Cellvibrio sp. PSBB006: one gene and its partners. The protein of the gene in region 3 interacts with the protein of the main gene of each other region in a pairwise test. Links are inferred from orthologs where the notes say so. Each region holds a gene or a part of one and is shown on either strand. Other genes may lie near its edges. The genes, in order: CBR65_RS08955, nusG, rho and hfq.

Evidence for each region.
Region 1: the proteins of rho (region 3) and CBR65_RS08955 interact in binary tests that used the Escherichia coli proteins (3 or more experiments, as listed by UniProt). The link is inferred for Cellvibrio sp. PSBB006 from one-to-one orthologs.
Region 2: the proteins of rho (region 3) and nusG interact in binary tests that used the Escherichia coli proteins (3 or more experiments, as listed by UniProt). The link is inferred for Cellvibrio sp. PSBB006 from one-to-one orthologs.
Region 4: the proteins of rho (region 3) and hfq interact in binary tests that used the Escherichia coli proteins (3 or more experiments, as listed by UniProt). The link is inferred for Cellvibrio sp. PSBB006 from one-to-one orthologs.

Annotation. Positions count from the first base shown.
Region 1 is NZ_CP021382.1:2,174,700-2,177,452, forward strand. What follows is about bases 16-2,691. They hold CBR65_RS08955 (YhbY family RNA-binding protein), read left to right. Parts: upstream 16-1,040; coding sequence 1,041-1,343; downstream 1,344-2,691. Other genes in these bases: ftsH (ATP-dependent zinc metalloprotease FtsH), read right to left, coding at 16-637; CBR65_RS08960 (AraC family transcriptional regulator), read right to left, coding at 1,369-2,265; CBR65_RS08965 (SDR family oxidoreductase), read left to right, coding at 2,441-2,691. Outside these bases: more of ftsH, read right to left, coding at 1-15; more of CBR65_RS08965, read left to right, coding at 2,692-2,753.
Region 2 is NZ_CP021382.1:2,211,952-2,214,758, forward strand. Bases 26-2,755 are described here. They hold nusG (transcription termination/antitermination protein NusG), read right to left. Parts: upstream 1,793-2,755; coding sequence 1,259-1,792; downstream 26-1,258. Other genes in these bases: rplA (50S ribosomal protein L1), read right to left, coding at 26-661; rplK (50S ribosomal protein L11), read right to left, coding at 663-1,094; secE (preprotein translocase subunit SecE), read right to left, coding at 1,799-2,167; tuf (elongation factor Tu), read right to left, coding at 2,327-2,755. Also shown: more of rplA, read right to left, coding at 1-25; more of tuf, read right to left, coding at 2,756-2,807. UniProt on the Escherichia coli protein: Part of the processive rRNA transcription and antitermination complex (rrnTAC). The complex forms an RNA-chaperone ring around the RNA exit tunnel of RNA polymerase (RNAP).
Region 3 is NZ_CP021382.1:3,522,303-3,525,292, forward strand. What follows is about bases 1-2,913. They hold rho (transcription termination factor Rho), read right to left. Parts: upstream 2,131-2,913; coding sequence 871-2,130; downstream 1-870. Other genes in these bases: ubiD (4-hydroxy-3-polyprenylbenzoate decarboxylase), read right to left, coding at 1-712; trxA (thioredoxin TrxA), read right to left, coding at 2,526-2,855. In the rest of the region: CBR65_RS22585 (hypothetical protein), read left to right, coding at 2,920-2,990. UniProt on the Escherichia coli protein: Facilitates transcription termination by a mechanism that involves Rho binding to the nascent RNA, activation of Rho's RNA-dependent ATPase activity, and release of the mRNA from the DNA template.
Region 4 is NZ_CP021382.1:4,016,041-4,018,822, reverse strand. What follows is about bases 78-2,782. They hold hfq (RNA chaperone Hfq), read right to left. Parts: upstream 1,711-2,782; coding sequence 1,444-1,710; downstream 78-1,443. Other genes in these bases: miaA (tRNA (adenosine(37)-N6)-dimethylallyltransferase MiaA), read right to left, coding at 1,822-2,782; hflX (ribosome rescue GTPase HflX), read right to left, coding at 122-1,426. In the rest of the region: FtsH protease activity modulator HflK, read right to left, coding at 1-2. UniProt on the Escherichia coli protein: RNA chaperone that binds small regulatory RNA (sRNAs) and mRNAs to facilitate mRNA translational regulation in response to envelope stress, environmental stress and changes in metabolite concentrations.

The DNA of each region.
Region 1 (2,753 bases), 1.3 Mb from region 3 along the record:
CTTTCGCCTCTCCCGCAATAGCCTTTGCCAACAGGGTTTTACCGGTACCCGGTGGGCCGACCATCAGTACGCCGCGCGGAATTTTACCACCCAGACGCTGGAATTTTGACGGGTCACGGAGGTATTCAACCAGTTCCTGCACTTCCTCTTTGGCTTCATCCACACCAGCCACATCGGCAAAGCTGGTCTTGATTTGGTCTTCACCCAGTAAGCGCGCCTTACTCTTACCGAAGCTCATCGGGCCGCCACGGCCACCACCCCCACCTTGCATCTGGCGCATAAAAAACAGAAATACCGCGATGATGATCAGAATAGGGAAGCTGGCGACCAATAATTGGTGCCACAGGCTGGGTTGTTCGATTTCACGGCCTTTAACGGCGACATTATGATTTAACAAGTCGTCTATAAGCTTGGGGTCCTGAATATTAGGACGAATGGTTTTAAAGGGACTGTTGTTGGTGTACAGGCCGTCGATGGTCAGGCCATCAATGGTCACTTCCCGCACGCGATTGTCTTTTACCGCGAGGATGAACTCGGAGTAACTCAAGCTCTCGTTGCTGGAGGTCTTGTTGAAGTTTTCAAACACGCTGAACAGGACCACAGCGATGACCAGCCATAAAATCAGATTTTTTGTCATATCGTTCAAGGACGCTTCCTCAGTCGCACATCAAAAATATTCGCGTTGTTGTACCAGTATAGTGTGGAAGATCAACAGACACACCTAATAGCAAGACGATGATTTGCAAAATTCCGGGCTAATTAACAATAAATTACACAATGTTCCAGCAGGGGGTTTCTCTATTGACGACCGAGAGAGACTTGCCAAAAGCTTTGGCCATCCGCCCGCCAATTGGTTTCACCTATCACCATCAATTGCATTGGTTGGCAGCTGTAATTGTGTCATCCGCTCATAGTGGGGGCCATCCGACGCATTGCAAGCCCAAGGGAAGGAGCCCGGCCCTCATCTAATTAACCCTATCGATAGCTCATGAGCTACAATAACCGGCTTTTTAACCCCCCGGATTTTCTAAGGTAATTGTATGCCCATCAACGCAGATCGCAAAAAGCAATTTCGTACCATTGGCCATCGGCTCAACCCAATTGTGACCGTGGCCGGCAATGGTTTAAGCGAAGGCGTTGTACAGGAGCTGAACCGTGCACTGGATGATCACGAGCTGATTAAAGTTAAACTCGCCATCGCTGATCGAGAAGAGCGCAAGGAAATGGTTGCCCAACTACAGACCTTGCCCCATGTTGAACTGATACAGGAGATAGGCAAAATAGTTTTGCTCTATCGTGCTAATAAGAAGGCCAACCCGAAGCTGTCAAATCTCCATCGCTAATTTACCGATCACCCATATCCCGCTGTCAGTGCGCCCGTGCGCGAATGTTCTCAATATCACGGATCGGGGGCGCGCCAAACATTCTTGAGTATTCGCGGCTGAATTGTGACGGACTTTCATAGCCGACTCGATAGGCCGCATTTGATGCATCTATGGCCTCCGCTAACATCATTCGCCGCGCTTCTAGCAGCCGCAGGCGTTTTTGATACTGCAAAGGACTCATGGCAGTCACCTCCTTAAAATGCGCATGAAATGACGAGGGGCTCATATTGGCGACATCAATCATTTGTGCGATGCCAACAGGCTTGTCGAAATTAAGTTTCAAGAACTCAATGACCTGCGAGATGCGCTGCATATTGCTACCCTGGGCTGCCATCTGGACTATTCGATGCCCATATGGCCCTTTCAATAATCGATAGTAGATTTCACGCTTGATCATGGGTACAAGGAATGGGATATCTTCCGGGGCTTCCAATAATTCAACGAGACGCAAAAGGGAATACTCCAGCGTTACGTCTGCATTACCGACAAACAATCCACGGGCGCTGAGTGCCGGGGGTTCAATATAAGAATTCACTTCCGGAATGAGTTCGCTGATCTCACATAAGTCGAGATCTAACTGAAGACTCAGGTACGGCATCTCTTCACTCGCCAGGACAACCTGCCCGGTTACCGGCAGATCTACAGAAACCACCAGAAACTCCGATGGGCTGTAGCGGTAAACCTCATCGCCCAGCATGACTTCTTTGGCGCCCTGCACAATCAAACAAATAGAAGGTTCATACACCACCGGGATCTTCATGCTCAAGGCGGTAGCCTTGATACATTTCAAACCTGCTATGGCGGTCAGATGAATACCATCACCATCGGAGAATTTATCAATCAGCCGAATCAACTCTGGTTGCCGCCAATTAGTCACCACATTGATTACCTCTATTGCCAGACGATATCGAGATTACAAAAGCCTACAGAGGAAATAAATGACCGGCAAACAGATATGGAGGATTAGGCAATGGTTATGGAGATCCATGCATTAACGAAAGGCCATGCAACCCCTACTCTGACTCCACCAGTTACTACACACCAAGGAGTCAGCTATGAAATACGTTCAAGACAAAGTTATAGTAATCACCGGCGCCAGCAGTGGGATCGGTGAAGCAAGTGCCCGCTTGCTCGCAGAACATGGGGCTAAAGTCGTTCTGGGCGCTCGCCGGACCGAGAGGCTGGAACACATCGCTGCAGAAATCCGTGATCAAGGCGGAGAAGCCGCGTGCATGGCGGTTGACGTGGCAGATCTGGACGCCGTGAAGAGCCTGATCAGTTTTGCGCAGCATACCTTCGGGCGGGTCGACGTTATCTTCAATAATGCCGGTGTTATGCCGCTCTCCCCGCTGAGCGAACTGAAAATAG
Region 2 (2,807 bases), 1.3 Mb from region 3 along the record:
CGGGACCCATGGTCGTACTTAGGGCCACTTTCTTCAAGTAGACGCCTTTTGCAGTTGAAGGTTTGGCTTTTTTCAGGTCATTAATTAATGCCTCAAGGTTTTCCTTGAGCGCAACCAATTCGAAAGAAACCTTGCCGATACCACCATGTACAATACCGCCCTTTTCTGCACGGTAACGTACCTGTCCAGCCTTGGCATTTTTAACAGCAGTAACCACATCTGGTGTTACGGTGCCAGTCTTCGGGTTAGGCATCAAGCCACGCGGACCGAGCACTTGACCCAATTGACCAACAACACGCATTGCATCCGGGCTCGCGATGACAACATCGAAATCCATCTTGCCTGCTTTAATTTCAGCAGCCAATTCGTCCATGCCCACGAATTCAGCGCCGGCAGCCTTGGCGGCTTCCGCATTGGCACCTTGTGTGAACACGGCTACACGGACATCTTTGCCATTACCGTGTGGCAATGTAGTCGCGCCACGAACTGATTGGTCTGATTTGCGAGGATCGATACCGAGATTGATAGATACATCTACAGTCTCAGCAAACTTAACAGTGGAGAGCTCTTTAAGCAGCGCAACTGCTTCGTCAATAGTGTATTGCTTGGCTGAATCAACTTTTTCTTTAATCAGACGTTGACGCTTGGAAATCTTGGCCATCTTACACGCCCTCCACTTCGAGACCCATTGAACGAGCAGAGCCCGCAATGGTACGTACAGCTGCATCCATATCAGCAGCGGTTAAATCAGGCATCTTCGTTGTAGCAATCGCTTCCAATTGTGAGCGATTGACGGTACCTACTTTATTGGTGTTAGGACGACCACTACCACTTGTGATTCCCGCCGCTTTTTTCAGCAGGAATGAAGCTGGTGGAGTCTTCATGACGAAGGTGAAACTGCGGTCACTGTATACGCTGATAACAACCGGCACCGGAGCGCCTGCTTCCAAACCTTGGGTTTGGGCGTTAAATGCCTTACAGAACTCCATGATGTTTACACCGTGCTGACCCAAGGCTGGACCAACTGGTGGACTAGGATTTGCTTTGCCCGCTGCAACTTGCAGCTTGATATAGGCGGTTACTTTCTTTGCCATTTGATTTACTCCCCATTGGGTATTAGCGCCTCAGGCATGCTTTTGGCAAACAAACCGTCTTAGGCTCCCCTCCCAGTCAACTCAAAAAAACAAATCAACAAGGATGCGAAAACCCTTCCCCACCAGCAGGTAGAGAAGGGCATAAAAACTCGTCAACAATCGGATCAGGTTTTCTCGACCTGACCAAACTCCAGCTCAACAGGTGTTGAACGACCAAAAATCAGCACCGCTACGCGCAGGCGGTTTTTGTCGTAGTTAACTTCTTCAACTACGCCATTAAAGTCATTGAATGGGCCATCAGTAACACGCACCATCTCGCCCGGCTCAAATATAGTCTTGGGCTTCGGCTTCTCCATTGAGTCATCTACACGACGCAGGATCGCCTCAGCTTCTTTTTCGGTAATGGGTGCTGGCTGATCGCCCTTCCCACCAATAAAACCCATTACTCGCGGAGTGTCTTTAACCAAGTGCCAGGTGTCATCGTTGAGCTCCATTTGAACCAACACATACCCTGGAAAGAATTTGCGCTCACTCTTGCGTTTTTGACCGCCGCGCATCTCAACCACTTCCTCAGTGGGCACCAGGATTTCACCAAAAACATCCTGCATCTCATGCAATTGAACGCGCTCACGCAATGAAGCAGCGACCTTTTTCTCATATCCGGAATAGGCGTGTACAACGTACCAACGCTTTGCCATAACTACCTACCCTATGATTGAAGACGCTATCCACCCCAAAAAGGTGTCCAGCAGCCAAAGAATAATGGACATCACAATAACAACAGCAACCACAATCAAGGTGGTTTGATTGGTTTCCTGCCGACTTGGCCAAACAACCTTACGCAGCTCAACCATAGATCCTTGTACCAGCGCCCATAAGCTTGCGCCTTTTGCAGTGTGATACGCCACAAAACAGGCGAGCACTGCCAGAACCAGCAATCCGAGAACCCGATACAACAGAGACTCTGCGGAAAAATGTGAATTTCCAACAACGCCAGCGACAATCAGCGCTATCACCACAAGCCATTTAAGTGGATCCAGGCGATATTCTTTCTCTTCGCTTTTTATATTCATACGCTGCTGAAACCTTGAGCTTGAAGACGAAATAAATGGCAGGCCAGGAGGGACTCGAACCCCCAACACCCGGTTTTGGAGACCGGTGCTCTACCAATTGAACTACTGGCCTGTAACGACAAAACGCAAAGGACTTGCGTCCTTTGCGTATCAACTCAATTACTGAACGATTTTGGCTACCACACCAGCACCGACAGTACGACCACCTTCACGAATCGCGAAGCGCAGACCTTCTTCCATCGCAATCGGGTGAATCAGGGTAACCGCCATCTGGATGTTGTCACCCGGCATAACCATCTCAACACCTTCCGGCAACTCACATGCACCCGTTACGTCCGTAGTACGGAAGTAAAACTGTGGACGGTAGCCTTTGAAGAACGGGGTATGACGACCACCTTCTTCTTTGGACAGAACGTACACTTCCGCCTGGAACTTGGTGTGCGGCGTTACTGAACCCGGCTTACACAACACCTGGCCACGCTCCACTTCGTCGCGCTTGGTGCCGCGCAACAACACACCCACGTTCTCACCAGCGCGACCTTCGTCGAGCAGCTTGCGGAACATCTCCACACCGGTACAGGTGGTCTTGGTGGTGTCTTTCAGACCAACGATGTTGATCTCTTCGCCAACCTTGATCACG
Region 3 (2,990 bases):
CAGACAAGGTATCGGGAACCGGTGTCACCGCGCCGAGGATGGTGGCGGGATCTGCGCCCAGTGCGACAGAAACCGGAAAAGGTTTGCCGGGATTCTGTTGTTGCCACTCACGGAAATCCAGCGCGCCGCCACGATGGGATAACCAGCGCATGATCAAACGGTTCTTGCCGATCTTTTGCATGCGATAAATGCCGAGATTTTGCCGCTCTTTATGCGGCCCGCGTGTGACGACTAACGGCCAGGTCACCAGGGGACCGACATCGCCGGGCCAACAGGTTTGAATAGGAATCATATCCAGATTGACCGCATCGCCTTCCACAACAATTTCCTGGCAGGAGGCTTTGCTGACAACCTTGGGAGCCATATTCAACACTTGTTTAAAGATGGGTAATTTTTCCCAGGCATCTTTAAAACCCTTCGGTGGTTCAGGCTCTTTCAAAAAGGCTAATAATTTTCCGACGTCGCGCAAGGCAGCAACGGATTCTTCTCCCATACCCAGCGCCACCCGCTCCGGTGTGCCAAATAAATTACCGAGCACTGGGATGGAAAAACCTTTGGGATTTTCAAACAGGAGTGCCGGGCCGCCAGCGCGCAGGGTGCGATCACAAATTTCCGTCATCTCCAGATAGGGATCGACTTCATGGGTGATGCGTTTTAATTCGCCGCGCTGTTCCAGCAGTGCAATAAAATCACGGAGATCTTTATATTTCATGGATTCTAATGGCCAGTTTGCAAGAGGGGTGCAGGGGAAGTGGCGCTTGGAATCGAAAGCCTTCGCGTCAGGAGTGACGCGAAGGTATTACAGAAATGTATCAGTATTTTTCGATACCCGAATGGCCATTCTGTATGTGTTCAAGGTACCCGTGGCGCTTACTTGCGTTTCATCGACAGGAAGAATTCATCATTGGTTTTGAAGTCTTTCAACTTATCGACCAAAAATTCTGTTGCTGCCACATCTTCCATATCGTTTAACAAGCGGCGCAAAATCCAGGCGCGTTGCAGTTCATCTTCTTTCATCAACAGCTCTTCGCGACGGGTGCCGGAACGACGGACGTTGATGGCCGGGTAAATACGTTTTTCGGCAATCTTGCGATCCAGATGCAACTCCAGGTTACCGGTACCTTTAAATTCTTCGTAAATCACTTCGTCCATCTTCGAGCCGGTATCAACCAGTGCGGTTGCAATGATGCTCAGGCTGCCGCCTTCTTCGATGTTGCGCGCGGCACCGAAGAAACGCTTGGGTCGCTCCAGCGCATGGGCATCCACACCACCGGTCAACACTTTACCGGAAGAAGGAATGACGGTGTTGTATGCACGTGCCAGACGTGTAATAGAGTCGAGCAGAATGATCACATCTTTTTTGTGTTCGACGAGGCGCTTGGCACGCTCAATAACCATGTCCGCAACTTGTACGTGACGTGCGGGTGGCTCATCGAAGGTTGATGCAACCACTTCGCCGCGCACAGAACGCTGCATCTCGGTCACTTCTTCCGGACGCTCATCAATCAACAGAACAATCAGGTGACACTCAGGATTATTGCGCGTAATCGCCTGCGCAATATTTTGCATCATGATGGTTTTACCGGCTTTGGGTGGCGCTACGATCAAGCCGCGTTGGCCTTTACCAATTGGCGCAATCAAATCGATGATACGACCGGTGAGGTCTTCGGTAGAACCGTTGCCGGCTTCAAGTAACAAACGCTCGTTGGGGAACAGCGGTGTGAGGTTTTCAAAGAGGATTTTGTTGCGTGAACTTTCAGGTTTGTCGAAGTTAATTTCGTTAACTTTCAACAGAGCAAAATAACGTTCACCTTCTTTCGGGGGACGAATCTTGCCGGAAATTGTATCGCCGGTGCGGAGGTTGAAGCGGCGAATCTGGCTGGGTGAAACATAAATATCATCGGGGCCTGCGAGGTAGGAACTGTCTGCTGAACGTAAAAAACCAAAACCATCCACCAGAATTTCCAACACGCCATCGCCGTAAATATCCTCCCCGCCTTTGGCATGTCGCTTGAGGATATTGAAGATAATATCCTGCTTGCGTGAGCGGGCCATACTTTCGAGGCCCATTTCGGTGGCAATGTTAATCAGTTCTTCGACAGGTTTTGTTTTTAGATCAGTAAGGTTCATACACTAGGACTTTGGTTGTGAATAGTAAGTTGGGTTAGTAGAAGTTGTAGCAGGATTTGATTTACAGGGTATTGGGGTGTTGTTCTATCGCGCGGTCTTGCTCTTATAGTCCGCAGACGACGGGTCTCAACTCGATAATTACTGCTCAGATAATCAGGCGCTGGGAGGGCCCTGAGGCCAGGATTTATGCTGGGGCAGATAACACAGGAGTCTTATGCTTGTCCGTTTCTATATTGCTCAGTGATTTGGCTGTTGTTGATGTGATTAGCTGAAATCAGGGAGGAACAAACATTGAATGTGCCGAGTATAGCGGCAAGTTTTCATCAGTGTAAAGCGCAAATTTAACACAGGGTGAATAAATCGGGCCGGCAATGGTGATTGCCGGCCCGGTGGTGTTACACAACGCTGTCGATAAAGTCGATTAACTGAGTGCGGGATAAAGCGCCGACCTTGGTCGCTTCAACATTACCGTCCTTGAAAATGATCAGGGTCGGAATACCGCGAATGTTGAATTTTCCGGGTGTTTCCTTGTTGGCATCCACATCCACTTTAGCGATCTTGAGCTTGCCTTCGTATTGGCCGGCCAAATCGTCAAGAATTGGAGCGATCATCTTACAGGGTCCACACCAGGCCGCCCAGAAATCTACCAGCACAGGGGTTTTGGCATTGAGGACTTCGTCAGCAAAACTGGCGTCAGTCACATGAACGATGGCATCACTACTCATATTTAACAGTCTCCAAGCCTGTTCGGCGGTGGTGGTGGCGCGCAGACCACAAGGTGTTTGACGCATGATAAGGATTGCCATGCGGGCAGGCAAGGGGCAAAAAACAATGGCGGCCATAAAGCAACGCAATGGCGA
Region 4 (2,782 bases), 490 kb from region 3 along the record:
ATACACTCTCTCCAGTTTTATTAATCAAAATTCGGTCGATCTTCCAGCTTTATATACGGGTCAGGCCAGCTGATCAGGTGTCGGGATTCTAACAAAGCCTGAGCGCAAACCAACAGGCTATTTACGGGCGATTACCTTCGGCCACCCAGGTCAATTTGTCCAGCGCCAGAGATTCTGCGCTCAATATACGTAATAAGTCACTTTTGGGGATGCGTAAATTCAGCTCTGACGAGCCATCATCACGGTAATTTTCGTCTGCAACAGCTTGCTGCTGATAAAGCATTGCACGCAAACGACCCTGATCTGCCTTGAGCAGCAACCGCCCCAAAATCATTTCCTCGCCCAGCAATTCTGCAATGGCCTGTAGCAACAGATCGCAACCGGCTCCCGTTTGAGCGGACAACCATACGGCTACCGGCGCACCATCATCACCGCGATCAATACGCGGCTCCATCGCCATCAGGTCAATTTTGTTGTAAACACGGAGCTGTGGCAGGTCCGCAGCGCCAATTTCTTCCAATACCAAATCCACCTGTTCAATATTGCGCAAGCGCTCTTCTGCAAAAGCATCAACAACATGAAGTAACAATGTGGAGTTGGCGGCCTCTTCCAGTGTTGCCCGGAAGGCCTCGACCAGCTTGTGGGGCAGATGGCTGATAAAACCCACGGTGTCCGCAAAGATCACAGCGCCGATATCCGCCAGCTCCAGTCGACGCATGGTCGGGTCCAAGGTGGCAAATAGTTGGTCCTGCACGTAGACCTCAGCACCCGTCATCTGATTGAACAAGGTGGATTTGCCCGCGTTGGTGTAGCCCACCAGCGAGACAGTGGGAATAGCAGCCCGCTGCCGGGAGCGCCGCCCCTGCTCGCGTTGGGAACGCACTTTCTCAAGCCGTTGCTCGATCATGGTAATGCGGTTACGCAGCAGGCGACGGTCGGTTTCCAACTGGGTTTCACCCGGGCCACGCAAGCCAATACCGCCTTTCTGGCGCTCAAGGTGCGTCCAGCCCCGTACCAGACGCGTAGACATATGACGCAATTGCGCCAATTCAACCTGCAATTTACCTTCAAAGGTGCGAGCGCGCTGGGCAAAGATATCAAGAATGAGCCCCGTCCGATCCAGCACACGGCACTGCAACTCTTTTTCCAGGTTGCGCTCCTGACTGGGGGTAAGGGTATGGTTAAAAATGACAAGTTTGGCTTCGTGCTCGGTTACCGTCTGCTGCAATTCCTGCAACTTCCCGGTACCGATAAAAAACCTGGCATTGGGAGATCGGCTGTTACCTGTTATCAAAGCAACAGGGTCACCGCCAGCGGAGAGCACAAGCTCTTCAAATTCACGGGGGTCCTCCGGCTCTTGGCCGTGAGACACGTTCAGGTGAACCAGCACCGCCAGTTCACCTGACTCAGGGCGATCAAAAAACAATTAACTACCTCGAGGGGTTATTGCTCGACTTGCTCTTCTTCGCCTTCCAGCTCTCCCGCTGCATTCAGCAGAGGTACACGCACAGCGCGAGAAGGTACAACGGTGGAGATGGCGTGCTTGTAAACCATTTGGCTCACAGTGTTTTTCAACAGCACTACAAACTGATCAAATGACTCAACCTGACCTTGCAACTTGATGCCATTTACCAGGTAAATGGATACAGGTACACGCTCCTTTCTCAGGACGTTCAGGTAAGGGTCTTGTAAACTATGCCCTTTTGACATGTTTATTCTCCAATTATGTAAATAACAAGATTACCCACCTAAGTCTTCCGATACTGCATGGAAGGGGGTGGAACAAAGTATGAAAATCTGACTAGGGTTCTCACGGGGCTATTATATGGCTGCGTCAGTTATAAAATTCAAGGCGTAACCCACAATTTCTTCACGTGAGAGTGAAATACCGTTTTCACGCTCGGTATACAACCAGTATAGATCAGGCCAACCGCGCAACCAGGTAAATTGTCGTTTGGCTAACTGGCGTGTTGCGATGATACCGCGCTCGACCATCTCTTCCCTGGTTAAGTCACCATCCAGATATTCCCACACCTGACGATACCCCACCGCACGTATGGCCGGTAAATCAGGGTGCAAGTCCTCGCGTCGATGCAGACGTGTGACCTCCTCAACCAACCCTTGTTCCAGCATTTTGTGGAACCGTGTCGCAATCCGTTGATGCAGTGGTTGTCGATCACAGGGAGCAATTGCAATTTGAGTGACGCGATAGCGCTCAGCAAAGGGAGTGTGTGCATGGCGCTGTTGCTCTTGACGCAATGCTGACATGGTCTTACCACTGACGCGGTAAACCTCCAATGCGCGACTCAAGCGCTGCGAGTGATTCGGGTGAATCTCTGCTGCCGTTTCCGGATCGACCTGCGCCAGTTGCGCGTGAATAAACGGCCAACCATGCTGTGCCGCCTCGTGTTCAATCGCCGCCCTGACCTGCGGATCTGCCGGCGGCATTTCTGCCAGACCGTCGAGCAACGCCCTGAAATAGAGCATCGTGCCGCCGACCAACAACGGGATTTTTCCTTCAGCAACAATGGCCGCGATTTCACGCTCTGCATCTTCACAAAAATCGGCGGCGGAATAAGGCTCGGCAGGATCACGAATATCGATTAGACGATGCGGCGCCGCAGCCAATTCGGCAGCGCTCGGTTTTGCCGTGCCGATATCCATGCCCCGATACACCAGTGTGGAGTCCACACTGATCAACTCCACCGGTAAATGCTGGCGCAAGGCAATCGCCAGATCAGTTTTACCCGATGCAGTCGGTCCCATCAAAAAAATGACCTGG